DNA from 4 places in the Rhizobium sp. 01N424 genome. Region 2 is predicted to be linked to each of the others. Evidence: predicted binding sites of a transcription regulator. Region 2 holds the regulator's gene; each other region holds the start of a gene.
What was found. Region 2 encodes PhoB, which activates phosphate uptake and scavenging genes when phosphate is short. Its sites were predicted from a motif close to TGTCATNNANCTGTCAT; they were not measured.
Positions count from the first base shown of each region.

Region 1: a site for PhoB is predicted at 4,624-4,640, ahead of ppk2 (polyphosphate kinase 2). Genes of this name have one in related genera too.
Region 3: a site for PhoB is predicted at 3,662-3,678, ahead of AC1DNK_RS06910 (BtaA family protein). Genes of this name have one in related genera too.
Region 4: a site for PhoB is predicted at 4,159-4,175, ahead of ugpB (sn-glycerol-3-phosphate ABC transporter substrate-binding protein UgpB). Genes of this name have one in related genera too.

Region 1 covers NZ_JBFTRK010000004.1:393,488-400,837, forward strand. Annotated here, with positions in the region: gene AC1DNK_RS14540 (carbohydrate ABC transporter permease) at 1-126, shown strand, start outside; gene AC1DNK_RS14545 (ABC transporter ATP-binding protein) at 131-1,189, shown strand; gene AC1DNK_RS14550 (ABC-F family ATP-binding cassette domain-containing protein) at 1,208-2,830, opposite strand; gene AC1DNK_RS14555 (inorganic phosphate transporter) at 2,913-4,517, opposite strand; gene ppk2 (polyphosphate kinase 2) at 4,681-5,595, shown strand; gene AC1DNK_RS14565 (sulfate/molybdate ABC transporter ATP-binding protein) at 5,722-6,765, opposite strand; gene cysW (sulfate ABC transporter permease subunit CysW) at 6,776-7,350, opposite strand, start outside.
Region 2 covers NZ_JBFTRK010000001.1:389,379-396,728, forward strand. Annotated here, with positions in the region: gene pstA (phosphate ABC transporter permease PstA) at 1-961, shown strand, start outside; gene pstB (phosphate ABC transporter ATP-binding protein PstB) at 977-1,792, shown strand; gene phoU (phosphate signaling complex protein PhoU) at 1,839-2,552, shown strand; gene phoB (phosphate regulon transcriptional regulator PhoB) at 2,585-3,268, shown strand; gene AC1DNK_RS02030 (GcrA family cell cycle regulator) at 3,334-3,870, opposite strand; gene AC1DNK_RS02035 (acetylornithine transaminase) at 4,297-5,496, shown strand; gene argF (ornithine carbamoyltransferase) at 5,536-6,453, shown strand; gene AC1DNK_RS02045 (Hsp33 family molecular chaperone) at 6,548-7,350, shown strand, end outside.
Region 3 covers NZ_JBFTRK010000002.1:242,452-249,801, reverse strand. Annotated here, with positions in the region: gene AC1DNK_RS06925 (lytic murein transglycosylase) at 1-699, opposite strand, end outside; gene AC1DNK_RS06920 (glycoside hydrolase family 25 protein) at 780-1,574, opposite strand; gene AC1DNK_RS06915 (class I SAM-dependent methyltransferase) at 1,699-2,319, opposite strand; gene AC1DNK_RS06910 (BtaA family protein) at 2,370-3,614, opposite strand; gene AC1DNK_RS06905 (serine hydrolase domain-containing protein) at 3,792-5,171, shown strand; gene AC1DNK_RS06900 (transglycosylase SLT domain-containing protein) at 5,197-6,150, opposite strand; gene AC1DNK_RS06895 (LysE family translocator) at 6,276-6,911, opposite strand; gene AC1DNK_RS06890 (pyrophosphate--fructose-6-phosphate 1-phosphotransferase) at 6,970-7,350, opposite strand, start outside.
Region 4 covers NZ_JBFTRK010000006.1:296,560-303,909, reverse strand. Annotated here, with positions in the region: gene AC1DNK_RS17810 (sn-glycerol-3-phosphate import ATP-binding protein UgpC) at 1-906, opposite strand, end outside; gene ugpE (sn-glycerol-3-phosphate ABC transporter permease UgpE) at 906-1,754, opposite strand; gene ugpA (sn-glycerol-3-phosphate ABC transporter permease UgpA) at 1,764-2,645, opposite strand; gene ugpB (sn-glycerol-3-phosphate ABC transporter substrate-binding protein UgpB) at 2,710-4,020, opposite strand; gene AC1DNK_RS17790 (aconitase X) at 4,266-5,516, shown strand; gene AC1DNK_RS17785 (aconitase X swivel domain-containing protein) at 5,513-5,941, shown strand; gene AC1DNK_RS17780 (hydroxyacid dehydrogenase) at 5,964-6,995, shown strand; gene AC1DNK_RS17775 (DMT family transporter) at 7,089-7,350, shown strand, end outside.

The DNA of each region.
Region 1 (7,350 bases), on a different contig from region 2:
TTCTCCGTGGATTTCGGGCAGATGATGGCGGCGGGCGTTATGGCGCTCATTCCGGCCGGCCTCTTCTTCCTGCTCATCCAACGTTATCTCGTGCAGGGCCTGACGGCCGGCGCGGTCAAGGGTTAGTCACATGGCATCGATCGATATCAAGAACGTCAAGAAAGCTTACGGCCATGTGCAGGTGCTGCACGACGTCGACCTCGAGATCAAGGACGGCGAATTCGTCGTCCTCGTCGGCCCGTCCGGCTGCGGCAAGTCCACGCTGTTGCGCATGATCGCCGGCCTGGAAGAGGTTACCGGCGGCGAGATCCGCATTGCCGGAAACCGCGTCAACGAGCTGCATCCGAAGGACCGAGACATCGCTATGGTGTTCCAGTCCTACGCGCTTTATCCGCACATGAATGTCGCGGGCAACATGAGCTACAGCCTCAAGCTCAGGAAGACGGCGAAGGAAAAAATCGCCAGCGCCGTCGGCTCGGCCGCCTCGAAGCTCGGCCTCGACCCATTGCTGGAACGCCGTCCGAAGGCTCTCTCGGGCGGCCAGCGCCAGCGCGTCGCCATGGGCCGCGCCATCGTCCGCCAGCCGAAGGCCTTCCTGTTCGACGAGCCGTTGTCGAACCTCGATGCCCGCCTGCGCGAACAGATGCGCGCCGAAATCAAGAAGCTGCATGGCGATCTGAAGGCCACCTCGATCTACGTCACCCATGACCAGATCGAAGCGATGACGCTAGCCGATCGCATCGTTGCCATGCATGGCGGCGTCGTGCAGCAGGTCGGCAGCCCGCTGGAACTCTACGACCGTCCCGCCAATCTCTTCGTCGCCGGTTTCATCGGCTCGCCGGGCATGAATTTCCTCGAGGCGATCTATGAGAATGGCAGCGCAAAGCTGAAGGATGGCACGGTCGTCTCGCTGCTTTCGCCGCTGTCGCTCGCCAATGGCTCGAAGATCACCCTCGGCATCCGCCCGGAACACGTCGTCATGTCCTCAGGCGGAGCCGGCATGAGCGCCGATGTCGAACTCATCGAACCGACAGGCTTCGGTATCATCCTGCACCTGTCGCTGCACGGCCTGCCGTTCAAGGTCTTCACGCTCAACCGCGAATCGCTGACCGCCGGCCCGAAGGTCAACGTGACCTTCCCGGCAGAGCATCTGCATATCTTCGACGAGGCGGCTAACCGGGTGAGCTAAGGCCGCCCGGCGAGAGGATCAGCTCCTGAGGCCCGGCGCTTCCTGGCCGGTGCGCTCGACATATTCGGTATAACCGCCGCCATACTGGTGGATGCCATCCGGCGTCAGTTCCAGCACGCGGTTGGAGAGCGCTGCCAGGAAGTGACGGTCGTGCGAGACGAAGAGCATGGTGCCTTCGTAATCGGCGAGCGCCTTGATCAGCATTTCCTTGGTGTCGAGGTCGAGGTGGTTGGTCGGCTCGTCGAGAACCAAGAGGTTCGGCGGGTCGAACAGCATCTTGGCCATGACCAGACGCGCCTTTTCGCCGCCGGAGAGGACACGGCACTTCTTCTCGACATCATCGCCCGAGAAACCGAAGCAGCCGGCGAGCGCGCGAAGCGGCGCTTGGCCTGCGAGCGGGAAGGAATCTTCCAGCCATTCGAGAACCGTGCGTTCGCCGTCGAGGATGTCCATGGCGTGCTGGGCGAAGTAGCCGAGCTTGACGCTGGCGCCGAGCGCCACGCTGCCCTGATCCGGTTCGGTGGACCCGGTGACCAGCTTCAGCAGCGTCGATTTTCCGGCGCCGTTGACGCCCATGATGCACCACCGCTCCTTACGGCGGACCATGAAGTCCAGGCCTTCATAGATGCAGCGGCTGCCGTATTTCTTGTGCACGTTCTTGATGTTGATGACATCTTCACCCGAGCGCGGCGCCGGCAGGAATTCGAAGGCGACCGTCTGGCGGCGGCGGGGCGGCTCGACGCGTTCGATCTTGTCGAGCTTCTTCACGCGGCTCTGCACCTGCGCGGCGTGCGAAGCACGGGCCTTGAAGCGCTCGATGAACTTGATTTCCTTGGCAAGCATCGCCTGCTGGCGCTCGAACTGCGCCTGCTGCTGCTTTTCGTTCTGCGCCCGCTGGTTTTCGTAGAAACCGTAGTCGCCGGAATAGGTGTTCAGCGAACCGGCATCGATTTCGATGATCTTGGTGACGATGCGGTTGAGGAATTCGCGGTCGTGCGAGGTCATCAGCAGCGCGCCGTCGTAATTCTTCAGGAAGGCCTCGAGCCAGATCAGGCTTTCGAGATCGAGATGGTTCGACGGTTCGTCGAGCAGCATCACGTCGGGGCGCATCAAGAGGATACGGCCGAGCGCCACGCGCATCTTCCAGCCGCCCGAAAGCGCGCCGACATCGCCGTTCATCATTTCCTGCGTGAAGCTCAGGCCATCGAGCACTTCGCGGGCACGGCCCTCCAGCGCGTAGCCGTCGAGCTCCTCGTATCGGGCCTGCACTTCGCCGTAACGCTCGATGATGGCGTCCATCTCGTCCATGCGGTCAGGGTCGGACATCGCCGCCTCGAGATCGCGCAGCTCGGCAGCGACTTCGCTGACCGGGCCGGCACCTTCCATGACTTCGGCAACGGCGCTGCGGCCGGACATTTCGCCGACATCCTGGTTGAAATAGCCGACGGTCATGCCCTTTTCGACAGAGATCTGCCCTTCGTCGGGGATTTCCTCGCCGGTGATCATCCGGAACAGCGTCGTCTTGCCGGCGCCGTTCGGACCGACGAGACCGATCTTCTCGCCCTTGTTCAGGGCGGCTGACGCCTCGATGTAGAGAATGCGGTGGCTGTTCTGCTTGCTGATATTTTCGATGCGGATCATGGAAAGCGGGTACCTGAAAAGTTGTTGCGGCGCGCTTATCATGCGCCGCAGCATTTGTCGCGATTTTCCTTCCGCCGGGGTCTCAGAAGACCTGGCGGAGGATGACGAAGAGCACGAAGGCAATGGCGATTGAGGCGGGCAGGGTGAGCACCCAGGCCATCAGCATGTTGCGCACGGTCGACCACTGAAGGCCCGAGCCGTTCGCCGCCATGGTTCCGGCAACGCCCGACGACAGAACGTGTGTCGTCGAGACCGGCAGACCAAAATGATCGGCCGCGCCGATCGTCACCATGGCGACGACTTCGGCGGCCGCACCCTGTCCATAGGTCAGGTGCGTCTTGCCGATCTTCTCGCCGACGGTGACGACGATGCGCTTCCAGCCGACCATGGTGCCGAGCCCGAGTGCGATGGCCACGGCGATCTTCACCCAGAGTGGGATGAACTTCGTCGCGTTGTCGACTGCCTTGTGATAGCCGGTCACCGCCTGCAGGTCGGCGTCATCCATCGGCAGCAGCTTCTGCTTGTCGATCAGCTTCAGCGCTTCACCGATCAGATAGATGTCGTTGCGCACGTTACCGACGAGATTGGTCGGAACCGCTTCCAGCGTCGGGAAGGCGGCGACTTCGGCGCTCGTCTGGTGGATATATTGCTGCAGGGCAGGGGTCGTCGCATCCGTCCAGGTCTTGGTCTTCACGGCATTGCTGACCTCGGCCTTGTAGTCGGTGACGATGACGCCGGGCTTCACATATTTGCCGAGTGCTGTCTCCACCTGCGCGGAGGCCTGCTTGTAGGCTTCGAGATAGTTGACATCGGGCGTGCGGTTCAGCGCGAAGGCCGTCGGCACCAGGCCGATCAGGATCAGCATGATGAGACCCATGCCCTTCTGACCGTCGTTCGACCCGTGGGCGAAGCTGACGCCGGTGCAGGTGAAGATCAGGATGGCGCGGATCCAGAGCGGCGGCGGCCGGTTGCCCTTCGGCTCCTCGTAAAGTTCTTTCTTGCGAACGAGAAATTTCATGACGACGAGCAGGATCGCCGACAGGCCGAAGCCGATCAGCGGCGAGATCAGCAGCGATAGGCCGATATTGGTCGCCTGCGACCAGTCGACACCGCTGGTGGCGCTGCCTGCCGGGGCTAGGAACTGGTTGGCAAGGCCGACGCCGATGATCGAGCCGACAAGCGTGTGCGAACTCGACGACGGCAGACCGAGATACCAGGTGCCGAGGTTCCAGACGATGGCGGCGATGAGCAGGGCAAAGACCATCGCCAGACCGGAGCCGGAGCCGACCTGCAGGATGAGCTCCACCGGGAGCAGTGCCAAAATGCCGAAGGCGACGGCGCCCGACGATGTCAGCACGCCGAGGAAGTTGAAGAAGCCGGACCAGATGACCGCCAGTTCGGCGGGCATCGAGCGGGTGTAGATCACGGTCGCCACGGCGTTTGCCGTGTCGTGGAAGCCGTTGACGAACTCGAAGCCGAGCGCGATCAGCAACGCCAGTCCGAGAAGGATCCACGGAACGGCGGCGGCGGCTTCCGTCAGGTCGCGGCCGAGCGCATAGGCCACGTATCCGAGGCCGACGAGAAGAATAAGAAGAAAGACCGGTATGAACCATTTGCCCGCACTCGACGAGTGCAGCGGATGGCTACCGGACTGAGGCATTGGGTGATCGGGGGCGATATCAGCCATGTCCTTGTCCTTTCATGGAAAAGCATCCAAAGCTACGTCCCGCCCATGAACCTTACGTGACACAACTTTGTGGTATCCAGGGTCGCTTCGCTCGCGCGGCACGTTCTGTCACATTACTGTCGTCAAACCCTGCTGATGTGGCGCCGATCAAAGGGACATGACCATGACTCAGGAAGAAATCGACCAGCTCCGCCGCATCAAGGACGAGATTGCAGACAGTTTCGACGAGGAACTGGAAATGCAGATGGAGGAAGACCGGCTTGACGACCTCGTTGCCGAGAACCTTCCAGGCGGCATCGAAGACGTGCTGGAGCGGAAAACCTATTTCCGCGAGCTTTTCCGCCTCCAGCATGAGCTGGTGAAGCTGCAGGACTGGGTGCAGCACAAGAAGCTGAAAGTCGTCGTGCTGTTCGAAGGCCGCGATTCCGCCGGCAAGGGCGGGGCGATCAAGCGCGTCACGCAACGCCTCAATCCGCGCGTCTGCCGTGTCGTCGCCCTTCCGGCGCCAACCGAGCGCGAGCGGAACCAGTGGTATTTCCAGCGCTACACGCCCCACCTTCCGTCGGCCGGCGAAATGGTTCTGTTTGACCGCAGCTGGTACAACCGTGCCGGCGTCGAGCGCGTCATGGGCTTCTGCACCAAGGACGAGCTGGAAGAATTCTTCCGTTCTGTACCGGAATTCGAGCGCATGCTTGTTCGTTCCGGCATCATCCTCGTCAAATACTGGTTCTCGATCACCGACGAGGAGCAGGAATTCCGCTTCCGCATGCGTATCCAGGATCCGCTGAAGCAGTGGAAACTGTCGCCGATGGATCTTGAAAGCCGCGTGCACTGGGAAGAATACACCAAGGCCAAGGAAGAGATGCTCGACCGGACCCATATTCCGGAAGCGCCATGGTGGGTGGTCCAGGCCGTCGACAAGAAGCGGGCGCGCCTCAACATGATCGCCCATCTTCTGCAGCATATCCCTTACGCGGATGTGCCGAAGGACAACATCGTCCTGCCGCCGCGCGTGCGCCACGACGACTATTCGCGCATACCGGTTCCGCCTGAGATGTACGTGCCGGAAATCTATTGAATGTGCCTGAGCGGGCGGTCGCACCGCCCGCAGCCGTTATCCTCGGCGCTGTGCCGAGGATCCAACGATCCCCTACGTCAGCCGTTGCAGATGCTCGGGACAAGCCCGAGCATGACGAAGTGAGGGTCAGCCCTTCCTGAACAGTTTCCAGCGCGTCGGCCGGAAGGCGATGTGCTTGCTGTCGAGGACTTCGGTCTGCGACGGCGGCACTTCCAGCTCGATATGCTGGTGCCCCTTGCCGATATCGATTTCGATATGCCTTGTTCCCGCGACACGGCGACTGGAGGCGAGCGTGCCGGGGATGCCGCCACGGTTCGCGTCCAGCAGTTCGATGTCGTGCGGGCGGAAATAGAGCTGCGCCTCGCCGTCCGGCTCGCCATCGGCCTTCAGACCGAGCGTCCGGCCCTCGAACAGGATGTCGCCGCCGACGATCTTGACGTTCAAACAGTTCGACTGGCCGACGAAACCGAAGACGAAGGGTGAGTTCGGACGATCGTACACTTCGTCCGGCGTGCCGACCTGCTCGATCGCACCCTGGCTCATGACGACGACGCGGTCTGCCAGCTCCATTGCTTCGTCCTGGTCGTGGGTGACGAAGACCGTGGTGTGGCCGGTGCGGTCGTGGATTTCGCGCAGCCATTTGCGCAGGTCCTTGCGCACCTGGGCGTCGAGCGCGCCGAAAGGCTCGTCGAGCAAAAGCACGTTCGGTTCGACCGCCATGGCGCGTGCGAGCGCCACGCGCTGACGCTGGCCACCGGAAAGCTGAGCGGGATAGCGCTTTTCGAGGCCTGAGAGCTGGACGAGATCCAGCAACTCGAGCGCCCGCTTGCGAATTTCGGCCTTCGGCGGACGGCGTGCGCCGTCGCGCACCTTAAGGCCGAAGGCGACGTTGTCGAGCACCGTCATGTGGCGGAACAAGGCATAGTGCTGGAACACGAAGCCGATGTTGCGCTCCTGCACCGTCTTTTTCGAGGCATCCTCGTCGCCGAAGAAAACCTTGCCCTCGGTCGGGCTTTCGAGGCCGGCGATCAGGCGAAGGAGTGTCGTCTTACCAGAACCGGAAGGGCCGAGCAGCGCGATCAGTTCGCCCGAGCGGATATCGAGCGAAACGTCGTGCAGGGCCGGGAACCGGTCGAATTCCTTGCGTATGTTTTGAACGCGTACTTCCATTCTCAATCCTTCAGTGCCGCCGGCTGGCGGCGATTTCCGCGCTGTATCGCATTTCGAGCAGCGTTTTCAAAACAAGGGTCACAAGGGCAAGCAGGGCAAGCAGCGTCGCGACGGCAAAGGCGCCGGTGAAATTATACTCGTTGTAGAGAATTTCCACCTGCAGCGGCATCGTGTTTGTCTGGCCGCGGATATGGCCCGAGACAACGGAGACGGCGCCGAATTCACCCATGGCGCGGGCGTTGCAGAGCAGCACGCCGTAGAGCAGGCCCCACTTGATGTTCGGCAACGTCACGTACCAGAAGGTCTGCCAGCCGCTGGCACCGAGCGACAGTGCCGCTTCTTCATCGGCCGTTCCCTGTTCCTGCATCAGCGGGATCAGTTCGCGGGCGACGAAGGGGAAGGTGACGAACATCGTGGCCAGGATCAGGCCCGGCACGGCAAACAGGATCTTGATGCTATGCGCATCGAGCCATTTCCCGAGATAGGTGTTTGCGCCGAACAGGAGCACGAAGACGAGACCCGAGATAACGGGCGACACCGAGAAGGGCAGGTCGATCAGCGTCGTCAGAAACGCCTTGCCCTTGA
Region 2 (7,350 bases):
CGATGCTTCGGCCATGCTCTCCAAGGGCGCTCCGATCCAGCTGCGCGATATGGTCGTCTCCGACCCGTCGATCATCGGCAAGACCGTCAATGTCACGGTGCTTGCCGACGCCAATATCGATAGCGCCAGCAAGGGCCAGATCGATCTCTCTGTCGATGAGAAGAACCGCAAGGTGAACGACAAGCAGGTCGGCTGGATGAACGAGCTTAAGGCGAGCGGTGCTCTCTTCAAGCAGTTCAACACAGGCCTGTTCGTCAATGGCAATTCCAGCCGTCCGGAAGCAGCAGGTCTGGGCGTTGCGCTCATCGGCTCGCTCTACCTGATGCTGATCGTTCTGGTTCTTGCTCTGCCGATCGGTGTCGCCGCCTCGATCTATCTCGAGGAGTTTGCGCCGAAGAACAAGCTGACCGATCTGATCGAGGTCAACATCAACAACCTCGCTGCCGTTCCGTCGATCGTTTACGGTCTGCTCGGCCTCTCCGTCTTCATCAACTTCATGGGTCTGCCGCGTTCCGCGTCGCTGGTCGGTGGCCTGGTGCTGACGCTGATGACCCTGCCGACCATCATTATCGCCACGCGTGCTGCGTTGCGTGCCGTACCGCCGTCGATCCGCTCGGCCGCTCTCGGTCTCGGCGCATCGAAGATGCAGATGGTGTTCCACCACGTTCTGCCGCTTGCCATGCCGGGCATCCTGACCGGTACCATCATCGGCCTTGCGCATGCGCTCGGCGAAACCGCGCCGCTTCTGCTGATCGGCATGGTCGCCTTCGTTGCCAATGCGCCGACCACGCCGCTCGATCCGTCCACGGCACTTCCGGTCCAGGTCTATATGTGGGCCAACGAAGCCGAACGCGCCTTCGTGGAGCGTACCTCGGGTGCCATCATCGTCCTGCTCCTGTTCCTGATTGTCATGAACATCGGAGCCATCCTCTTGCGCCGTCGCTTTGAGCGCCGCTGGTAAACGGAGTAGAAACCCATGAACATGTTGACAGAAGCAGCAGTTGAGAAGGCTCTGGACCAGAAGATGAACAGCATCCCTTACAAGATGATCGGCCAGGACGTTTCCGTCTATTACGGCGAAAAGCGCGCTCTCTTCGACGTCAAGCTGAACATCCGCGAAAACACCGTGACTGCGCTCATCGGCCCGTCCGGCTGCGGCAAGTCCACTTTCCTGCGCAGCCTGAACCGCATGAACGATACGATCGACAATTGCCGCGTCACCGGCAAGATCACGCTCGATGGCGATGATATCTACGATCCGGATATTGACGTCGTCGAACTTCGCGCCCGCGTCGGCATGGTGTTCCAGAAGCCGAACCCGTTCCCGAAGACGATCTATGAAAACGTCGCCTACGGCCCGCGCATTCACGGTCTCGCCAAGTCGAAAGCCGACATGGACCAGATCGTCGAGACCAGCCTTCAGCGTGCCGGCCTCTGGAACGAGGTCAAGGACCGCGTGCATGAATCCGGCACCGGCCTGTCTGGCGGCCAGCAGCAGCGTCTCTGCATCGCCCGCGCCGTCGCCGTCAGCCCTGAAGTCATCCTCATGGACGAGCCTTGCTCGGCGCTCGACCCGATCGCCACTGCAAAGGTCGAGGAGCTGATCCACGAGCTGCGCGAAAGCTACACGATCGTCATCGTGACGCACTCCATGCAGCAGGCAGCCCGCGTCTCGCAGCGCACCGCCATGTTCCACCTCGGCAATCTCGTCGAGGAGAACGATACCGACAAGATGTTCACCAATCCGGACGATCCGCGTACCCAGGACTACATCATGGGCCGCTTCGGCTGATCTTTGGCGTCACGACTTCCGATAGAGACACTCAAGGACATTTCCCATGGCATCGACACATATCTTTTCAGCATATGACGAAGATCTGAAGTTTCTGACCCGCCGCATCTCCGAGATGGGCGGTCTGGCGGAACAGATGGTCTCCGACGCTGTGCGCGCGCTGGTCAATGGCGACGGCGCACTGGCGCAGAAGGTCATCTCCGACGACGTGATCCTCGATCACGCCGAGCGCGAGATCAACGACAAGGCGATCGTCACCATCGCCCGCCGCCAGCCGATGGCGTCGGACCTGCGCGAGATCATGGGGTCGATCCGCATCGCCGCCGACCTCGAGCGCGTCGGCGATCTCGGCAAGAACACCGCCAAGCGCGTCATCGCCGTGCAGAGCACCGGCGTTCCGCGCAAGCTCGGCCGCGGCCTGGAGCATCTCTCCGAACTGGCGCTCGTCCAGCTCAAGGAAGTGCTCGACGTTTACACGACGCGCGCCGCCGACAAGGCGAAGTCGATCCGCGAGCGCGACGAGGAAATCGACGCGATGTACACCTCGCTGTTCCGCGAGCTCCTGACCTACATGATGGAAGATCCGCGCAACATCACCAGCTGCACGCATCTCTTGTTCTGTGCCAAGAACATCGAACGCATCGGCGACCATGCCACCAACATCGCAGAAACCATCTACTACATGGCGACCGGCGCCCAGCCGGAGGGCGAGCGTCCGAAGGACGACACCGCCAACACCGTCGGCGCGGTCACGGAATAATATCCGGACCGGGCCTCAGGAGACAGAACAGAATGATCCCGAGAGTTGCAGTCGTTGAAGACGAAGAAGCACTGAGCGTGCTTCTTCGTTACAATCTCGAAGCCGAAGGTTTCGAGGTCGACACCATCCTGCGCGGCGATGAGGCGGAAATCCGCCTTCAGGAGCGGACGCCGGACCTTCTTATCCTTGATTGGATGCTGCCTGGCGTATCAGGCATCGAGCTTTGCCGCCGGCTGCGCATGCGCCCGGAGACCGAGCGCCTGCCGATCATCATGCTGACGGCGCGCGGCGAGGAAAGTGAACGCGTTCGCGGCCTCTCGACCGGCGCCGACGACTATGTCGTCAAGCCGTTCTCGACGCCCGAGCTCGTCGCTCGCGTCAAGGCGATGCTGCGCCGCGCCAAGCCCGAAGTTCTCTCGACCGTGCTGAAGTGCGGCGATATCGAACTCGACCGCGAGACGCACCGCGTTCATCGCAAGACCCGCGAAGTGCGTCTCGGCCCGACCGAGTTTCGCCTGCTGGAATTCCTGATGGCCTCTCCCGGCCGCGTCTTCTCGCGCTCGCAGCTTCTGGATGGCGTCTGGGGTCACGACATCTATGTCGACGAGCGCACCGTCGATGTCCATGTCGGCCGTCTGCGCAAGGCGCTGAACTTCTCCAATATGCAGGATGTCATCCGCACCGTTCGCGGCGCTGGATATTCGATGGAAGCTTGAGCTTTCGGAATTGAGACACAAAAAAACGGGCCGTAAGGCCCGTTTTTCGTTTGTGCTTACCCGGCTCAGTTTGCTCGCGCTGCTGCCCTGCGGCGCTCGTTGACCGGCTGGTAGGCCAGGCGCTGGTGGTAGGTGCAGTAAGGCGAAGAATCCGGGCTTTCGCAGCCGCAGAAGTGGAAATCGTCCTTCAAGGGATCGCCGACCGGCCACTTGCAGGTGCGCTCGGTGAGCTCCGTCAGGCCGAGACGGCGGGAAATCGGGACGATCACGTTCTTGGCGGGACGGTATTCCATCTCCTCCATGACGTCGATCTCGATCTCTTCCTTCAGCATCGTCGCGCCCTGCTGGCGGGTGACCGTACGGGTCGTCGCCAGACGCGATGCGTAGGTTGGGGCGCGGGGTGCTGCCGCCGTACGCTTGGGAGCGCGGGCAGCCGTGGCGTTGCCGCCGGCCTTCGCACGGCCCGGCAGCGCCAGACGGTGAACCTTGCCGATAACGGCGTTACGGCTGACGCCGCCAAGCTGGGCAGCGATCTGGCTCGCGCTCAGCCCTTCGGACCACAGTTTCTTGAGTTTCTCGACCCGCTCGTCTGTCCAGTTCATGCCCTGTGTCTCCGCCGTTTAAGCGTTGCGAAGGCAGAATCCCTCACTGTTTGCCCCGGACGAATCCGGCACAAGAAACGCTTGACTAATTTTGGTGACTAGTTCCGCCGCATGCAGTCTAGTAATTGAGTTTTAACCTAGTGTGAGGCTGACTCCGTGACAAGAGTCGCAGGAATCCGGATGAATCGAATTCGGGGTTTTCCCCAACTTGCTTCCCCTGAGAGTCATTTCTGCAACATTAGCTGTTGATAAAACGCGACATTGCTTGAGCGTCTCTCAGAAGCCACGAAAGCCGCAGTTTTGTTGACATTGCAGTGCGAAAAGTAAATAGTGCCAGTCGCCGCCGAAAGGCGGCATTTTTAATTTTTCGGACCTGGTTTTTTAGCCGGAGTCCGGTTGCCCGTAACGCTGACAGGAGACCGCGCCATGGCTGAAGCCGCGCCGCTATATGATACCTATTCTCGTGCCCCATTGCGGTTCGAGCGAGGTGAGGGCGTGTGGCTGATTACCGAAAGCGGCGAACGATATCTGGATTTCGGTGCCGGCGTTGCTGTGACCTCGGTCGGCCACAGCAATCCGCATGTCGTGGATACCCTGAAGGCGCAGGCCGACAAGGTCTGGCACCTGTCCAACATCTATGAAATCCCCGGTCAGGAACAACTCGCCAGGCGGCTGACGGAGGCGACTTTCGCCGACAAGGTGTTCTTCACCAATTCCGGCGCGGAAGCCCTCGAATGCGCGATCAAGACCGCACGCCGCTATCAGTATTCGAAGGGCCATCCCGAGCGTTTCCATATCATCACCTTCGAAGGCGCCTTCCACGGCCGGACGCTGGCGACGATCGCTGCCGGCGGGCAAGAGAAGTATCTCGAAGGTTTCGGCCCCAAGGCCCCTGGCTTCGACCAGGTGCCCTTTGGCGATATCGACGCTGTGCGCGCCGCAATCACCGATGCGACCGCAGGCATTCTGATCGAGCCGGTTCAGGGCGAGGGTGGCATTCGCCCGGTGACCACTGAGTTCATGAAGGCGCTGCGCGCGCTCTGCGACGAGAAGGGCCTGCTGCTCATTCTCGACGAGGTCCAGACGGGCGTCGGCCGTACCGGCAAGTTCTTTGCCTATGAGTGGTCCGGCGTGACCCCTGACATCATGGCTGTCGCCAAGGGTATCGGTGGCGGCTTCCCTCTCGGCGCCTGCCTGGCAACGGCGGAAGCTGCGTCCGGCATGAAGGCCGGCACCCACGGCTCGACCTATGGCGGCAATCCGCTGGCCATGGCCGTCGGCGGCGCTGTGCTCGACATCGTCCTTGCCGAAGGCTTCCTCCAGCATGTCCGTGACGTCGCTCTGGTCTTCCGCCAGGGCCTGGCATCGCTCAAGGACCGCTATCCGGACGTGATCGAGGATATCCGCGGCGAGGGTCTGCTGCTTGGTATCAAGGCCGCTGTGCCCTCGACCGAACTTCTGGCTGCCATCCGCGGTGCGCATCTGCTTGGCGTACCCGCCGGCGACAACGTTGTGCGTCTGCTGCCGCCTTTGGTCGTCACGGCGGAGGAAGCCCGCGAGGGTCTGGCCCGCATCGAGCAGGCTGCCGAAAGCATTCGCGCATCGAAGGCCAAGAAGACGGCTTGAACGGATAGATGCCTTCCGGGGCAAACAGGTAAGGACGACATGGCTTCCCCCAAACACTTCCTCGATCTTTCGGCGATGAGCTCTGCCGATCTGCGCGTCATCATGGACGACGCGATGCTGCGCAAGCAGGCGTTCAAAGCAGGCAAGGGCGATAAGCCGCTGGCCGGCAAGATGCTGGCGATGATCTTCGAAAAGCCTTCCACCCGGACGCGCGTCTCCTTCGACGTCGGCATGCGCCAGCTGGGCGGTGAGACGCTGTTCCTGTCGGGCACCGAGATGCAGCTCGGCCGCGCCGAGACGATCGGCGACACAGCCAAGGTTCTGTCGCGCTACGTCGACGCGATCATGATCCGCACCACCGAGCATCACCGCATGCTGGAGCTTGCCGAACACGCCACAGTGCCCGTCATCAATGCGCTGACCGACGATACGCATCCCTGCCAGATCATGGCCGATATCATGACCTTCGAAGAGCACCGTGGCCCGATCAAAGGCAAGACCGTTGCCTGGACCGGCGACGGCAACAACGTGCTGCATTCGCTGGTCGAAGGGGCTGCCCGTTTCGGCTACCGCATGAACATGGCGGTGCCCCTTGGTTCCGAGCCGAAGGATCACTATCTGAACTGGGCCCGCAATGAGGGCGCCGAAATCATGCTCAGCCATGATGCCGACCGTGCGGTCGAAGGCGCCGATTGCGTGGTAACCGATACCTGGGTCTCCATGAATCAGGAACATCGGGCTCGCGGTCACAACGTCTTCCAGCCCTATCAGGTCAATCAGGCTTTGATGGCGAAAGCAGGCAAGGATGCATTGTTCATGCATTGCCTGCCGGCCCATCGTGGTGAGGAAGTGACGGACGAAGTGATCGATGGCCCGCAATCCGTGGTCTTCGATGAAGCGGAAAACCGTCTTCATGCGCAGAAATCGATTCTTGCATGGTGCCTGGGCGCGATCTGAACCATATTGGACGCCACATCCGGCCTGATGGCCTGGTGGCCGCGCGAGCGGGAAGACAGCTTGGTCTACCGCTCTGACGACTAGGAGTAAGACCATGGCAGACACAGCCGCCGCTCTCAACGAGCTTCATTTCGCCGGCGATGATCACGTCGTCCCATTTCAGGTTGAAGGCCTGGATGTGCGTGGCCGCGCCGTCCAGCTCGGCCCGATGCTCGACGCCATCCTTGAGCGCCACCACTATCCCGCACCCGTCGCCCGGCTTCTGGCCGAAGTCGTGGTCCTGACGGTTCTGCTCGGCACGTCGCTGAAATTCGAGGGCAAGTTCACGGTGCAGACCAAGGGCGATGGCCCGGTCGACCTGCTTGTTGCCGATTTTGCCACACCCGAGAACGTACGCGCCTATGCACGCTTCGATCAGGCGCTGCTCGATCAGGCGATCGCCGCCGGGCAGACCGAACCCGAACAGCTGCTCGGCAAGGGCGTGCTGGCCTTCACCATCGATCAGGGTAAGTTTAGCCAGCCCTATCAGGGCATCGTCGAACTCGACGGTACCTCGCTCGAGGATATCGCCGGTGTCTATTTTCGGCAGTCGGAGCAGATCCCGACGCGTGTCCGTCTGGCGGCTGCCGAACTTCTCGACCGCGACAGCAGCGGCAAACCGCGGCATCGCTGGCGGGCAGGGGGGCTTGTCGCTCAGTTCCTGCCGGAAGCGCCCGAGCGCATGCGCCAGCCGGACCTGCATGGCGGGGATGGCGACGAGCTCGCGGCGGGCGTCAAGGAAGACGATGCCTGGGCAGAAGCCCGCGCCATGGTCGAGACCATCGACGCCGACGAGCTGACGGATCCGCTGGTCGGAACCGAGCGGCTGCTCTATCGCCTGTTCCACGAGCGCGGCGT
Region 3 (7,350 bases), on a different contig from region 2:
GCCGCTCTGCTTCAGGCGGACGTGGCCGTCGCCATCGCCGTCCATGCCGTAGGCGATGATGTCGCGTGGCAGCATCTGCACCTGGCCGATTTCGCCGGCCCATGCGCCGGTGTTGGTGGCCGGGTCGAGGTCGCCGTGCTGGACCATCTCGATCAGTGCGATCAGCTGCGGACGGAAGAGCTCGGGGCGGCGGCAATCATGGGCGAGCGTCACCAGCGCGTTGCGGGTGTTGAAATCGCCCTGTACGGCACCGAAGTCGGTTTCCATCGCCCAGAAGGCGGTGATGACGCCTGCCGGTACGCCGTAATCCTGCTCGGCTTTGGCGAAGACGTCGGCATATTGCTTCATCTTCTGGCGGCCGATGTCGAGGCGCGCCTGGCTGACGGTGCGCTGCGAGAATTCGAGGAAGGTCTGCTTGAAGACGCCCTGTGCGCGGTCGCGGCTCAGAACCTTGGGGTCGATCTCGGCGCCTGCAAGCGCCTGGTCGGCGGCCTCGGCGGTGGCGCCGGCTGCAATCGCATCGGCCTTCACGCCTGCCAGGAACTGCGAGAGGTCACCGTCGCAGGCAACAGCCGGCGCCTGCGGAGTGGCGGGAGCCGCCGGGGCAGGGGCTGCCGCCTGCTGCGCAAATACCGTGGTTGCTGAGGTGACGGCAAACAGAAGAGCAAGTGCAGAGCGGCTTGCGAGCGAGCGGTGCATGGGTTCGTCCTTATATCCGAAATATGTCCGCCGCTTTCACAGATGAATGTGACGGAAGCAAGAAAGTTCGGTGGACGTTACTAAGAATTTCTATCCTTGGAAACCGCAGCGACCCAATTGTTCCAGTTCTTCTGGTTGCCTGCGAAGACATTGATGTCCGTCGGCCCCTGAATGCCCGGAATGACGCCCGTCGAGGTGTATTGCCAGAAGGCCCAGCGGCGGTCGGCATAGGTGACTTCGGGGTGTTTTGCGGTGGAACGGACCCAGAAATGGTAGTCCTGGAAATAGCCCTGCAGATTCTCGCGGTGGAAATCGACGGAGGTGTAGATGATCGGCCGCTTGCCGTAATAAGCTTCCAGCCGGTCCATGAACCGCTTCATCTCTGAGCGCACGGTGGCCGGATCCGGGCGAAGGCGGCAGGTCTTGGATTCGCCGTTCCATTCGACATCGAGAACCGGCGGCAGGCGCATCGCCTCCTTCGGCACATTCTGGATGAACCAGTCGGCCTGTTCGTCTGCGGAGGAACAGAAATAGTAGAAGTGATAGGGCGCATGCGGAATGCCGACGGCGCGGGCGCGCTGCCAGTATTCGCTGAAGCGCGGATCGACGCGATCCTTGCCTTCGGTCGCCTTGATGAAGGCGAAGGACACGCCGGAGGATTTCACCGTCTGCCAGTCGATATCGCCCTGCCACTTGGAGATGTCGATGCCGTGGATATCGTTCTGATGCGGGGTCTTTGCGCCGAAATCCTGCGGATCGGTGTCCTGGAAACGGCTCTTCTTTATCGAGGCGGTTTCGAGATAGTCATAGCCCGTGGAGCTGCAACCGGCGAGCATAAGAGCCAGCGGCAAAACGCAAAACAACAGCCTGCGCATGGTTATCCCGTCATGTAACGAATGATCTACTTGCCCCACAGCATGACCTTCGAAGACGAATGCAGCCGAGGAATAATCCTCTTTTCACCATATCAACGTAAAAAATCGGTTAGTTTCAAGCGAATTATGCGCGCTTGGCGGATATGACGGCCTGCCAGGCATAGCCGCCGCCGATCGTCTCGAAAGCCAATCCTGCACCGTTTTCATGGGCTTGGGCTTCCAGAACCTCACGCAGATTGGCGCGCGGGGTGACGTGGAATTTTGTCAGCCATCCCCGGAGCAGGGCTCTGAACCAGCCGGGAAGACCCTCCTGCTGGCCGAAATCGACGATATGCAGCTGGCCGCCCGGGTTGAGCGCGGCGATCGCTGCGTCGATGGCGCGTTCCCAGTCGGGGATCATCGACAGGGCATAGGAGATGAGGATGCGATCGAAACCGGCGGCGCCGAATTCGCGCGGGGTAAAGGCGGTGGCGTCGGCGACGCGGAAGTCGGGCAGGGTGGCCTTCGTCGCGAAGGTCTTGCGGGCGGAGATCAGCATCTCCTGCGAGATGTCGAGGCCGTAGAGCCGGGCATCCGGAAAGCGCTTGTGGGCGAGCGCCAGGTTGCGGCCTGTGCCGCAGCCGACTTCGAGCAGCGTGCCGCCCTTGGGCACGTCGAGGCCGCGGATCGTCTTGTCGCGGCCAAGCAGATAGTATTTGCGCGTCAGATCGTAGATATGGCGCTGGTAACGGTACATGCCGTCCATCAGGCCGGCATGTGCCTCGGAGCGATCGTCCGGAAGTGTGCGGATCTCTGTCACGCCTTCTTCCCGTAGATGTGGAAGCCGCCGTAGATCGCCGAGCGATCGAGTGCCGTCATATCGCGCGACTTGTCTTCGAAGTAGTCCCACTGATCGCGGATCGCCGGCGACAGACGTCCCTCGATGATGCTCTTCTCCGCAGCCGTGCGGAAGATGACGCGGGCGCCGGGGCGGGCGGTGCGGCTGATCTCGGCCCAGAGACCGTTCAGCTGCTCGTCGGTCATCCAATCCTGCGCATCGAGCAGGATATAGCGGTCGCGCGAGGCGGCAGGCTCCCGAGCGAGCAGCTCGGTGAAGTTCGCATGATGAACCGTGACGCGATCGACATTGGCGCGGATCACCTCATGGTGCTCCGGCTTCAGATAGGTCGGCAGCGGACCTTCGTCGCTGGCGGCGTAGCGGCGTGCGAAGGCCTGCCAGGCGAAATAGTTGTCGCGCATCGGGAAGTGGCAGGCGAGCTTCTCGAGACGATGGCGCAGAACCGGCGCGATCGAGTGATCGGCAGCCAGGCTTGCCAGCTCGTCATATTGCTGCGGCGGGATGCCGAGGCCGAACAGCGAGCTCTTGCGGCCGGTGATCCAGCGCACGACGGGCTTTTCGAAGAGGGGAGCGACCTGTTGGTCGAAGAAGGCGCGCTGCTCTTCCAGCGACTGCGTCTTGGTGATCTGCTTCAGATCGACGCCGTGCAGGCGGGCTAGCAGATGGGCGGCGCCGATGAAGCGTCCAAGCAGGCCCGTCTCATAGATGTTGCGATCGAAGACGGTGACGCGGCGGCGGCCGAACTTGCGGCCGTTCCAATAGCTGCGCGTCGCATCATCGAGAACCGGAGAGAGGTAACGGTCGAAGGCGCGGCTGTTCGATGCTTCGTTCGGCATGGCGAGGAAGCGAACGAGATCGGCATGACCAGGCAGATGCTTGAAGGCGGCAAGCTTCAGGCGGTTCAGGGCGATGTGATGCGGGTTCAGATCGACGACGTCGATCGAGGCCGGTGCCTTGGAAAGGTAGGCCAGCATGTTGCAGCCGCCTGAGCCGATGGTGACGATACGGTGGTGCGGCTGCAGCTCCATGGCCTGCATGTCGAGATCCGGATCTTCCCAGATCTGCGGATAGACGAGGCCGGAGAAAAGCAAGCCAAAAAGCCGCTCGGAAAGGCCTTCCTTGGAGAATGCCTTATGGCGGAGGAGTGCGTCCTTGAGTTTCCGGTTCTTGCGGAAGCCGGCATCCGGTGCAAACTCGGTCATCTGATTCCATCACCGTTTTTAGCGTTCAGGGCGTTTAACGCGGCGCTGCTACAGTTTGATGACGCGGGCTGTGGGCAGCGTTTTGCGGGCAATAGCGTGGATGAAACGGCGCTCTCGCTTTTGTGCCCTTTTCTATGGTGGCGTTTGCTGCTTCTCTCCACCTGTGGAGGAAGAAACATGCGAGTAGTTCTGCGTATCCTGAAGGCGCTTCTGGCGCTGGTGATCGTCGCGGTCATCGGCGGGGCGCTGTGGCTCTATGTTCGTCCGCCGGAACTGCTACGCGTCGGTGACGGCTATGCGGCAAAGATCGTCTGCTCGAATGTATTCATGGCCGGGCGCGATCCGGATGCCGTTCTTGCCGAGGACGTTCAGGCGCCAGGAAACCCGCTGCTGCGGCTGATCCGCGTTTCCGTCAACCGTGAGGAGGGGAAGGTCTCGGCCCGCATCCTCGGCCTGTTTGCGCCGGGCCATGCGCTCTACCGCGGCGCCTTTGGCTGCACCAGCGTTCCCGATGGCGACTTCAACGCTGCGATGAACGCTGCGCCCGAAGAGGATCTCGCTGCGCCGCCGCCGAGCGACGATCTGTGGCCCGAGGGCGAGCGTGTCGCTGCCGCCAATAACGGCAAGCTTGCGCCGCTGCTTGCCGACGAGGCGCTGGCCGGGCCGGAGATGCGAGCGATCGTCGTCGTCCACAATGGCCGGATCGTCGCCGAGCGCTATGGCGACGGATTTGATGCGCGCACACCGCTGCTCGGCTGGTCGATGACCAAGACCGTCAATGCGGCGCTAGTCGGCCGGGTGATGCTGTCGGGCAAGCTCAATTTCGACGACGCCAAGCTGTTTGCCGCCTGGCATGGCGATGGGCGGGCGGCGATTACCCTTGCCGATCTGCTCGGCATGGAAAGCGGGTTGGCATTCAATGAGGATTACGGCGCCGTCGCCGATGTGACGCGCATGCTCTATCTCGACCCCGATATGGTGACACTGCCGGTAAATGCGGCGCTGCAAGACAAGCCCGGTCAGCGCTTCCGTTATTCGAGCGGCACGGCGGTGCTTCTGTCCCGCATCTGGATGGATAGGCTCGGTGATCCGCAGAGTGCTTTCGATTATCCGCGCGATGCGCTGTTCGGGCCGCTCGGCATGTCCAGCGCCGTGCTGGAGGTCGATGCGCGCGGCACCTTCGCCGGAAGCTCCTATCTCTACGCGACGGCGCGCGACTGGGCGCGCTTCGGGCAATTCCTGATCCAGGATGGCGTCTGGAGCGGCCAGCGGCTGTTGCCGGAAGGGTTCGTGGCGACAATGCGGACGCCGACGCAGTCGTCTGGCGGGAAATATACGCAGGCGCAGGCCTGGCTTGCGGCCCCCGGCGGCGATCTGAGCGCGGCTGCGGGACTTCCGGGCGATACGTTTTGGCTCGAAGGGCATGACGGGCAGAGCGTTGCGATCGTGCCATCCGCCGGTCTCATCGTCGTCCGCATGGGGCTGACGCCGAGCCGCCTCGGCTACAGGCCGCAGGTGCTCGTCAAGCAGATCGTCGGGGCGCTGTCGGCGCCCTGACCATTCGATTCACAGAGGGTGAGGCTCAGTAATTGCCCTGGGCAACGTCGTCCATGCCCTTGCGCTTGGCATCGTAATAATAGCCGCGAGCATAGAGTCGAACGGCATCGTCTTCCTTGCTGTCGGAAACGAGCCAGGCGCCGCGCAGATATTTCGCGGCATACTTGATGTTGGTCTCGGCATCGAGCAGGCCGGACGGCTGGCCGTCATAACCCATCGATTTCGCCGTGTTGTACTTGATCTGCATCAGGCCGAAGTAGCCGCGCTTGTTATAGGCGCGCGGATTGTAGCGGCTTTCGCGGTGAACGACGCGATGCAGCAGCGATTCCGGCATCTCGTAGAGCTTGGCATATTTGGCGATCAGCTTGCTGACGAAGCCCTTTTCTGCGGTCGGCGCATCGTCGGCGTCGTTGTCGCTGAACATCGGCGGTGCCGTCGGCGGATCCATCGGGGCCGATTCGTCGAAGGAGAAGTCCGACATCGAGCGCGGCGCGCTGGCCTGAACGGCGAGCGCTGCAAGCGCGCCGTTCTGCGGCGTCGTTGCCGCGAAGGCAAGCTGCGTCGACGGCGAGGCCGGGGTTGCCGGACGCGGCGTCGGGATCACCGACTGCATCGCGGTCATCTCTGGCGTCAGCGGAATTTCGGTCGCAACGCTGGCGCCGGCCACGGGCTGGAACGCTGCATCGGCAGGCGAAACGGCCATCGGCAGGACGGCTGCCTGCGCCGAAAGGGCAGGCGTTGCCTGTGGATTGGCGGAGGCGAATGCCATCGGGGTCTGCGGAGCGGAGCCGTCGGCAGACGGAACGGCGGCCATCATCATCGCGTCTTCACCCGGCTTCGGCGTCGGAACGACGGTCTGCACCGCGCTCAACTCAGCCTGAGAGGTGTACTCGACGGTCGAGCATCCGGTCATGATCCCGCAGAGCATCGTCGAAACGACCAGACTGCGTTTCAGGCCGGAAAATCCGTTCGCTACCATTCTGTCACTTTCGGGAATCGCGCCGCCCAGGCAGCGTTTAAAAAGTTACTGAGAAGCTAAGCACTGATTTTTCCCATTAACCTATTCGACTGGGCGTCGCAACCCGCTGAAAATTGCGATTGCACTCAGGCCGCGATGCGGCGGTAGCCGGCAGTGACCGCGCCGGCGGCAATCAGCAACGTTCCGCCTGTCCGGTTGACGGCGCGCTGGACGCTTGCCTTGCGGATCAGGCCGCGGGCGGCATGGGCAAGCAGGGCATAGCTGGAGGCGTTGATCGTGGCCAGCACTAGGAAGGTGAGTTCCATGATCAGCATCTGCTCGAAGAAGGGAGCAGCGGGGTTCAGGAACTGCGGGACGAAGGCGACGAAGAAGACGATGCTCTTCGGATTGAGAGCGGTCACCACATAGGCGTGAAGAAAGATCTTAAGCGACTTTTCTTCTGGAAGATTGTCGTTGTCGGCGACAGGGCCGGGGATGATCGGGGCGCGCCAGAGCTTGATGCCGAGCCAGATCAGATAGGCGCCGCCCACCCATTTCAAAACGGTAAAGAGAGTCGCGGACGCCGCGAGCAGGGCGCCGAGGCCAAAGAGAGAGGCAGTCATCGCGGTGAAATCACCGAGCGCCACGCCCGATACGGTCGCCAATGCCGTCTTGCGGCCATGGCCTAGCGCATAGGAGACGACGAGCAGGATCGTCGGCCCCGGAATGGCCAGCATAATGGCGGAAGCAGCGGCAAAAGCGAGCCAGGCTTCGAGCGACATGGAATCTCCTCCTATTCCCCAAGAAACAAGCAAAGACACCATATCAACCCTGCGTCAATCATGCGGCGCGGTATTTTTGGCCGATCTTATTCATCAGTTCGGCGAACCACTTGGTCGAGGTGTCGAAGGCCTTGCCGCCCTTGATGCGGGGGAATTCGATGGTGCGCAGCTTGCCGTTCTGGTCCTCGTCGTGACCGGTGACGCCGGAGATCCTGTTCAGCGCGCTTTCGACCGCAAGATCAGTCATGCTCTGAATCAGGCGCAGGTCGTCGCCGTTGGCAGGGGCCGAGCGGGCGAAATAGCCGGACTTCTGAACGAGCGAGCGTTCGGCATTCAAAAGGCTTGCAAACTGCTTCTGGAACCAGCCGCCGACATTGATCGTATCGATCTTCACATGGCCGAAGGCGTCACGCTTGATGGTCTCGCCGGCGGCTTCGCG
Region 4 (7,350 bases), on a different contig from region 2:
GACATAGCTTTCGGCGCCGACGAGCTCCACGGCACCGACGCGAACGTCGGCGGTGAAGGCATCGGGTTTGCCGGGTTCGGCGAGATGCAGGTCTTCAGGGCGGATGCCGAGTGTCGCAGTACCGGATGGCAGGGGTGTCGCGCCGTTGCCGAGCGCAAAGCCGGCGCCGCTGGTCTCCAACAGGTTCATCGACGGCGAGCCGATGAATGTGGCGACGAAGGTGGTTGCCGGCTTCTCGTAGAGCTCGATCGGTGTCCCCACCTGTTCGATATGACCGCCGTTCAGGACGACGAGCCGGTCGGCAAGCGTCATCGCCTCCATCTGGTCGTGGGTGACGTAGACGCTGGTCGTCGCTAATGCCCGCTGTAGCCGCTTGATCTCGACGCGCATCTGCACGCGCAGTTTCGCATCGAGATTGGAGAGCGGCTCGTCGAACAGGAACGCTGCGGGTTCGCGCACGATGGCGCGGCCCATCGCGACGCGCTGGCGTTGGCCGCCGGAGAGCTGGCGCGGCTTGCGCTCCAGGAAGGGCTCGATCTCCAGCGACTTTGCCGCCTTGACGATCCGCCGCTCGATTTCGTCCTTCGGCGTGTTCCGGTTCTTCAGGCCGTAGGCGAGGTTCTGGCGCACCGTCATATGCGGATAGAGCGCATAGTTCTGGAAGACCATGGCGATATCGCGCTCGGAGGGTTCGAGATCGTTGACCACGCGGTCGCCGATGCTGATCTCCCCGGAACTGATGCCTTCCAGGCCGGCGATCATTCTGAGCAGCGTGGACTTGCCGCAACCGGAGGGGCCGACGAGCACCAGGAGTTCGCCGTCGGCGATCTCGAGCGAGACGCCCTTGATGACTTCGACGCCGCCGCCATAGGTCTTGCGGACATCGTTGAGGGTGATCCTGGCCATTACTTCTCCGTCTCCACAAGACCTTTGACAAACCAGCGCTGCATCAGCACCACGACGAGGATGGGCGGAATGATCGCAAGGATCGCCGTCACCATCACGAAATTCCAGGGCGTCGCCGCGTCGGTGAAATCCACCATCTTCCTGAGCCCGATGATGATCGTGTTCATCTGCGCGTCGTTGGTGACGAGCAGCGGCCAGAGATACTGCGTCCAGCCGTAGATGAACAGGATGACGAAGAGCGCGGCGATATTGGTACGCGACAGCGGCAGCAGGATGTCGCGCATGAAGCGGAACGGTCCGGCATTGTCGATGCGCGCGGCCTCCAGCAATTCGCCGGGGATCGTCAGGAAGAACTGGCGGAACAGAAAGGTCGCTGTTGCCGAGGCCATCAGCGGCAGCGTCAGCCCCGCATAGGTATCGATCAGGCGGAGATCGACGATGACCTTGTAGGTCGGCAGGATGCGCACCTCGACCGGCAGCATCAGCGTCACGAAGATCATCCAGAAGAACACCATGCGCAGCGGGAAGCGGAAGAACACCACCGCGAAGGCCGACAGGAAGGAGATCAGGATCTTGCCGACGGCAATCAGGATCGCCACGACGAAGGTGTTGAAGAGCAGCCGTTCGAGACTGACGCCAACGGCGCGCTCGACGCCGCCAAACAGCGCCTCGCTGTAGTTCTCGGTGAAGTGGCTGCCCGGCAGCAACGAGATCGGCGGCTTGATGATCTCCGCCGACGTCATCGTCGAGGCGATGAACGTGTAATAGATCGGGAAGGCGACGATGATGATGCCGATGATCAGCATCAGGTGGCCGATGAGGCTGGCGATGGGGCGTTTTTCGATCATTCCAGGCCCTCACGCATAATGCACGCGCTTCTCGACGAAGCGGAACTGGAAGGCCGTCAGCGCGATGACGATGATCATCAGGATCACCGATTGTGCCGCGGACGAGCCGAGATTGAGGTTCACGAAGCCGTCGTTATAGACCTTGTAGACCAGCGTTTCCGTCGCCTTGGCCGGGCCGCCGCCGGTCACCGAATGGATGATGCCGAAGGTGTCGAAGAAGGCATAGACGGTGTTGACGACGAGCAGGAAGAAAGTTGTCGGCGCCAGCAGCGGGAAGACGATGGTCCAGAAGCGGCGGCTGCCGCGGGCGCCGTCGATGGCGGCTGCCTCGATCAGCGATTTCGGGATCGCCTGCAGCCCGGCGACGAAGAACAGGAAATTGTAGCTGATCTGCTTCCAGGCGGCCGCGACGATAACCAGCGTCATCGCCTGGTTGCCGTTCAGAAGCGGATCCCACATGAAGCCGTTGCGCCGCAGGATATAGGCGAAGGTGCCCATGGCAGGATTGAACATGAAGAGCCAGAGCATCCCGGCGACGGCAGGCGCCACGGCATAGGGCCAGATCAGAAGCGTCCGGTAGAAGGTCTGCCCGCGCACCACCTTGTCGGCCGCCGTCGCCAGAGCCAGCGCCACGACCATCGAGAGCAGCGCCGTCAGCACGCTGAAGACGACGGTGACATAAAGCGAGTTCAGATAATTCGGATCGGCGAAGACGTCGCGAAAATTTGCGAGGCCGACAAAGCCGCTCTTCAGGCCGAATGGATCTTCGCGCTGCATCGATTGATAGAGCGCCTGGCTTGCTGGCCAGAAGAAGAAAACCACCGTGAGGATGATCTGTGGAGCGACCAGGAAATAGGGAAGGATCTTGTTCGGAAAGACGACGCGCTGCACGGCGATCTCCTTGACATGAAGGGGCCGCCCGCAGCCTCAAGGGATGCGGGCGGGAACGCCGGTATTACTGGCCGATCGCCTGCTGGATCGCGGCATTGCCGCGTTCGACGGCCTTGTCGAGCGCTGCCTTGGCATCTTGCTTGCCGGCCAGCATCGCTTCGAACTCCTCATTCATGATGTCGCGCACCTGCGGCAGGTTGACGAGACGCACGCCCTTGGAGTTCTCGGTCGGTGCCTTGCCCATCATCTGCAGGATCGGCGTTTCGCGGCCCGGGTTCTTCTCATAGAAGCCGGACTTCTTGGTGTCCTCATAGGCGGCCATGGTCACCGGCATGTAGCCGGATACCTGATGCAGGCGGGCCTGGATCTTGGTCTGCGACAGGAAGTGGAAGAACTGGGCGATACCCTTGTATTCTTCATCGCTCTTGCCGGCAAAGACCCAGAGGCTGGCGCCGCCGGGAATAGTGTTCTGCGGACGTCCTTCGCCTTCATAGTAAGGCAGCTGGCCGATGCCGTAGTTCATGCCCGTTTTGATGATGTCGCCGAGACCGCCGGAGGATTCCGTCATGATGCCGCATTCACCGGAGGTGAAGAGCTGCTTGGCTTCCGAGGTGCGGCCGCCGTAGCGGAACGTGCCGTCCTTGGCGAGATCGGCGATCGCCTGGAAATGCTGAACGAAGAGCGGCGAGTTGAAGGCGAGCTTCACATCGGTGCCGGCTAGACCGTTCTCGTTGGAGCCGTAGGAGACGTTGTTCCAGGCCGCGAGGTTCTCGGTCTGGATCCAGGTGAGCCAGGTCGAGGTCAGGCCGCAGGCCGATGCGCCGCTCGACTTGATCTTCTTGGCCGCTTCGAACACTTCGGGCCAGGTCTTCGGCGGGCTTTCCGGGTCGAGGCCGGCCTTCTTGAAGGTGTCCTTGTTGTAATAGAGGATCGGCGAAGACGAGTTATAGGGGAAGGACAGCATCGTGCCGTCGGGCTTCGAGTAATAGGCAGCGATACCCGGCAGATATTCCGACTTGTCGAACTTGAAGCCGCCCTTTTCGAGAACCTGGGCCGCCGGCATGATCGCGCCCTCGGCGCCCATCATCACGCCGCTACCGGCATCGAAGACCTGCAGGATCGCGGGCGGCTGCTTGGCGCGGAAGGCGGCGATGCCGGCATTTAGCGCTTCCGGATAGGTGCCCTTGAAGACCGGGACGATCTTGTAGTCCTTCTGGCTTTCGTTGAATTCCTTGGAAAGCTGGTTGACCACTTCGTTGTTGGCGCCCGCCATGGCGTGCCACCACTGCAGTTCGGTCACTGCAAAGGCACTCGAAGCGAACGAGAGCGACAAGGTGATGGTTGCCGCGGATGCGGCCATGAAACGAATGGACATGGTTCCTCCCTATGTGTCCTGCCGCGCCGGTGAGCCGGAAACGGCATGCCGGCGCGATCCTCCCAGATCTCACCGGCCTGTTTCGTTGCGAAACTTTGCGCATACAAAACGAAAAGAAACGAACTGGCAAATGAAATTGTGAAGGTTTTGTGACATAGTGTTTGTGACAGTTTTGTCGAGGGCGCCTTTGGTCGAATTCGTCATGCCGCTTCTCTCCCGCAAGACGACCTGATAGCGTCGCCGCCATGCATTCCTCTCTCCAGCTTTCCCCTGATGACAAAGCCTTGCTCGATGGCCGCCACGGTGAGGCGGCTGCTTTTGCCATGCGGCTTCTCGTGCGTTTCGCCGAGGCTGTCGGCGCCACAAAACTGGTGGACATCGAGGCCGCCCATATCGACGGCTGTCTCTATCTCGGCGAGGTCAGCCTCGATTTCGTCGAGCGCATGGTGTCCTGGGGCGGCCGTGTCCGCGTGCCGACGACGCTGAATGTCGGTTCGGTCGATCTCGTCCATCCCGAACTTTTCCGCGGCGACGAGGCGCTTGGCCGCAACGGTGCGCGGCTGATGAAGGCGCATGAGGAGCTCGGCTGCGTGCCGACCTTCACCTGCGCGCCCTACCAGACGATCTTCCGGCCGCGCTTCGGGGCGCAGATCGCCTGGGCGGAATCGAATGCCATCGTCTTTGCCAATTCGGTGCTTGGCGCGCGTACCAACCGCTACGGCGATTTCATCGATCTCTGTTGCGCGCTGACCGGCCGGGCGCCCTATTATGGGCTGCACGTCACCGAAAACCGGCGCGCCACCGTGCTAGTCGATATCGAGGAGTTTGCCGAGGGTGAGCGGGACGCCGGGTCGATCTGCGTCGCCGCCGGTCACGCCATCGGCCGCCGTTGTGGTGATCGCATCCCCGTCATCCGCGGCCTGCCGAAGGAAAGCTCCGAGGATGACCTGAAGGCGCTCGGTGCCGTTGCGGCCTCGGCGGGCGCCGTCGCGCTGTTTCACGCCGTCGGTCTGACGCCGGAGGCGCCGACGCTGGAGGCGGCATGTGGCGGGGTCGAACCGCGGGAGACGATCCGGCTCGGCCGCGCCGATATCCGCGACACCATCCGCAATCTCTCGACGGTGACGGAAGGGACGCCGCTTGCAGCCGTCAGCATGGGAACGCCGCATTTCTCCATCGGCGAGTTCGAGCGGCTGATGCCGCTGCTGTCAGGCGAGAAAGCGGCTGTCGATATCTACATCAACACCAACCGCGAGGTCCTGGCGGAGCTTGAAAATCGTGGCTGGCGCGCGGCGCTGGAGGCGACGGGCGTGACGCTTGTCATCGATACCTGCACCTATGTCACGGCAATCATCCGCGACATGTCAGGTGCCGTCATGACCAACTCGGGCAAGTGGGCCTATTATGCGCCGGGCAATATCGGCGTCGACGTCGCCTTCGGCTCGCTGGCAGAGTGCATGGCCTCGGCGCGCTCAGGCAAGGTGGTGCGGCTGTGACGGCATTTTCCGCTACGACCCTCATGGAAGGCAAGGCCGCGGCCCCAGCCTTCGTGCTCGCCGAGCCGCTCAGCTTCTGGGGCGGCGTGGATTCGGCGACCGGCGAGATCATCGACCAGTGGCATCCGCAAAGCGGCCAGTCGATCACCGGCGCGATCCTCGTCATGGAGGCAGGCAGGGGATCGAGCTCGGGAAGCTCGGTTTTGGCCGAAGCCATCCGGCTGAAGACCGCCCCTGCGGGGATCATCCTGTTGAAGCGCGATGCGATCGTCGTCACCGGCGCTATGGTCGCGGAGGCGCTCTACGGGATCGGCTGTCCGGTGGCGTTGGCAAGGCCGGAGGACTGGCCGCTGATTTCGGCGGCCGCTCATCTGTCGATCGATGCCGGTGAGCGTGGCGCTGAGATAAGGATTGTGCAGCCTTAGGTGGCTGCGGGAGGAGGAGATGATGACGAAGACCGAAAAGCCCCTGGCGATCAGCGCGCCCGAACCGCGCACGCTCGACCTGATCTTCACCGATGAAGCGCGCCGGGCGCTTCACGACACATACGAGATCGTCGAGGCCGATCCCGACAATATCGCCGGTCTCGGCGACGAGGTGCTCGGCAAGGCGCGCTATGTCATCGGACAGCCACCGCTGTCGGAGGAAACGCTGGCGCGGATGACGTCGCTGCGCTGTGTGCTCAATGTCGAGAGCAATCTCATCAACAACATGCCCTATGACGTGCTCTTCCAGCGCGGCATCCATGTGGTGACGACGGGCCAGGTCTTCGCCGAGCCGGTGGCCGAAATCGGTCTCGGCTTCGCCCTGTCGCTCGCCCGCGGCATCGTCGATGCCGATGTCGCCTTTCGCGACGGCAACGAGCTCTGGGGCGGCGAGGGCAATGCCAGCGCCCGGCTGATCGCCGGATCGGAGATCGGCATCGTCGGCTTCGGCGATCTCGGCAAGGCGCTGCGCCGAGTGCTGTCGGGCTTCCGCGCCAAGGTGCGGGTTTTCGATCCCTGGCAGCCGAAGTCGATCCTCGAGGAAAACAATGTCGAGGCCGCAAGCCTGGAGGATGTGCTGACGAAGAGCGATTTCGTCTTCGTCGTTGCCGCCGTCACCAGCGATAACAAGGGCTTTCTTGGAGCCGAGGCCTTCGCCAGCATGCGCAAGGGAGCGGCTTTCATCCTGCTCAGCCGCGCCGATGTCGTCGATTTCGATGCGCTGATGGCCGCTGTTGCCTCAGGCCATATCGTGGCGGCCAGCGATGTCTATCCGGAAGAGCCACTGCCATCCGATCATAAGGTGCGCATGCTCAAGGGTTTCGTCCGCTCGGCGCATCGCGCAGGAGCGCTCGACAGCGCCTTCAAGAAGATGGGCGACATGGTGCTCGAGGACATGGACCTGATGGATCGCGGCCTGCCGCCGATGCGCTGCAAGCGGGCCGAACGGGAAACGGTTTCACGCATGCGGTCGAAGGGCGTGAAGATCAACTGATCAAATCTTCGCGGAGGGCTATTCCTCGCATTGTCAACGGTGCCCGGTCTTGCTAGGCCGTGGCACCCCAACGCATTCCCATCGCAGGCTTCCATGTTCTCCAGATCGACCGATGAGGCGCCTTCCCCGCTGGTGGGAATTGCCCTTGCCTGCATCGGCTATTCGCTGTTTGCCATCCAGGACGCCGTCGTCAAGTGGCTGGTCGCCGACTATGCCGTGCCGCAGATCCTGTTCATCCGCAGCGTGATGATCGTCGGCTTCTCGGCTTTCTTCATCCACCGCAACCGTCATCCGTCGATCCTGAAAAGTCCGCACCGGAGTTCGGTTCTGCTGCGCGCCGTTCTGATGCTCGGCG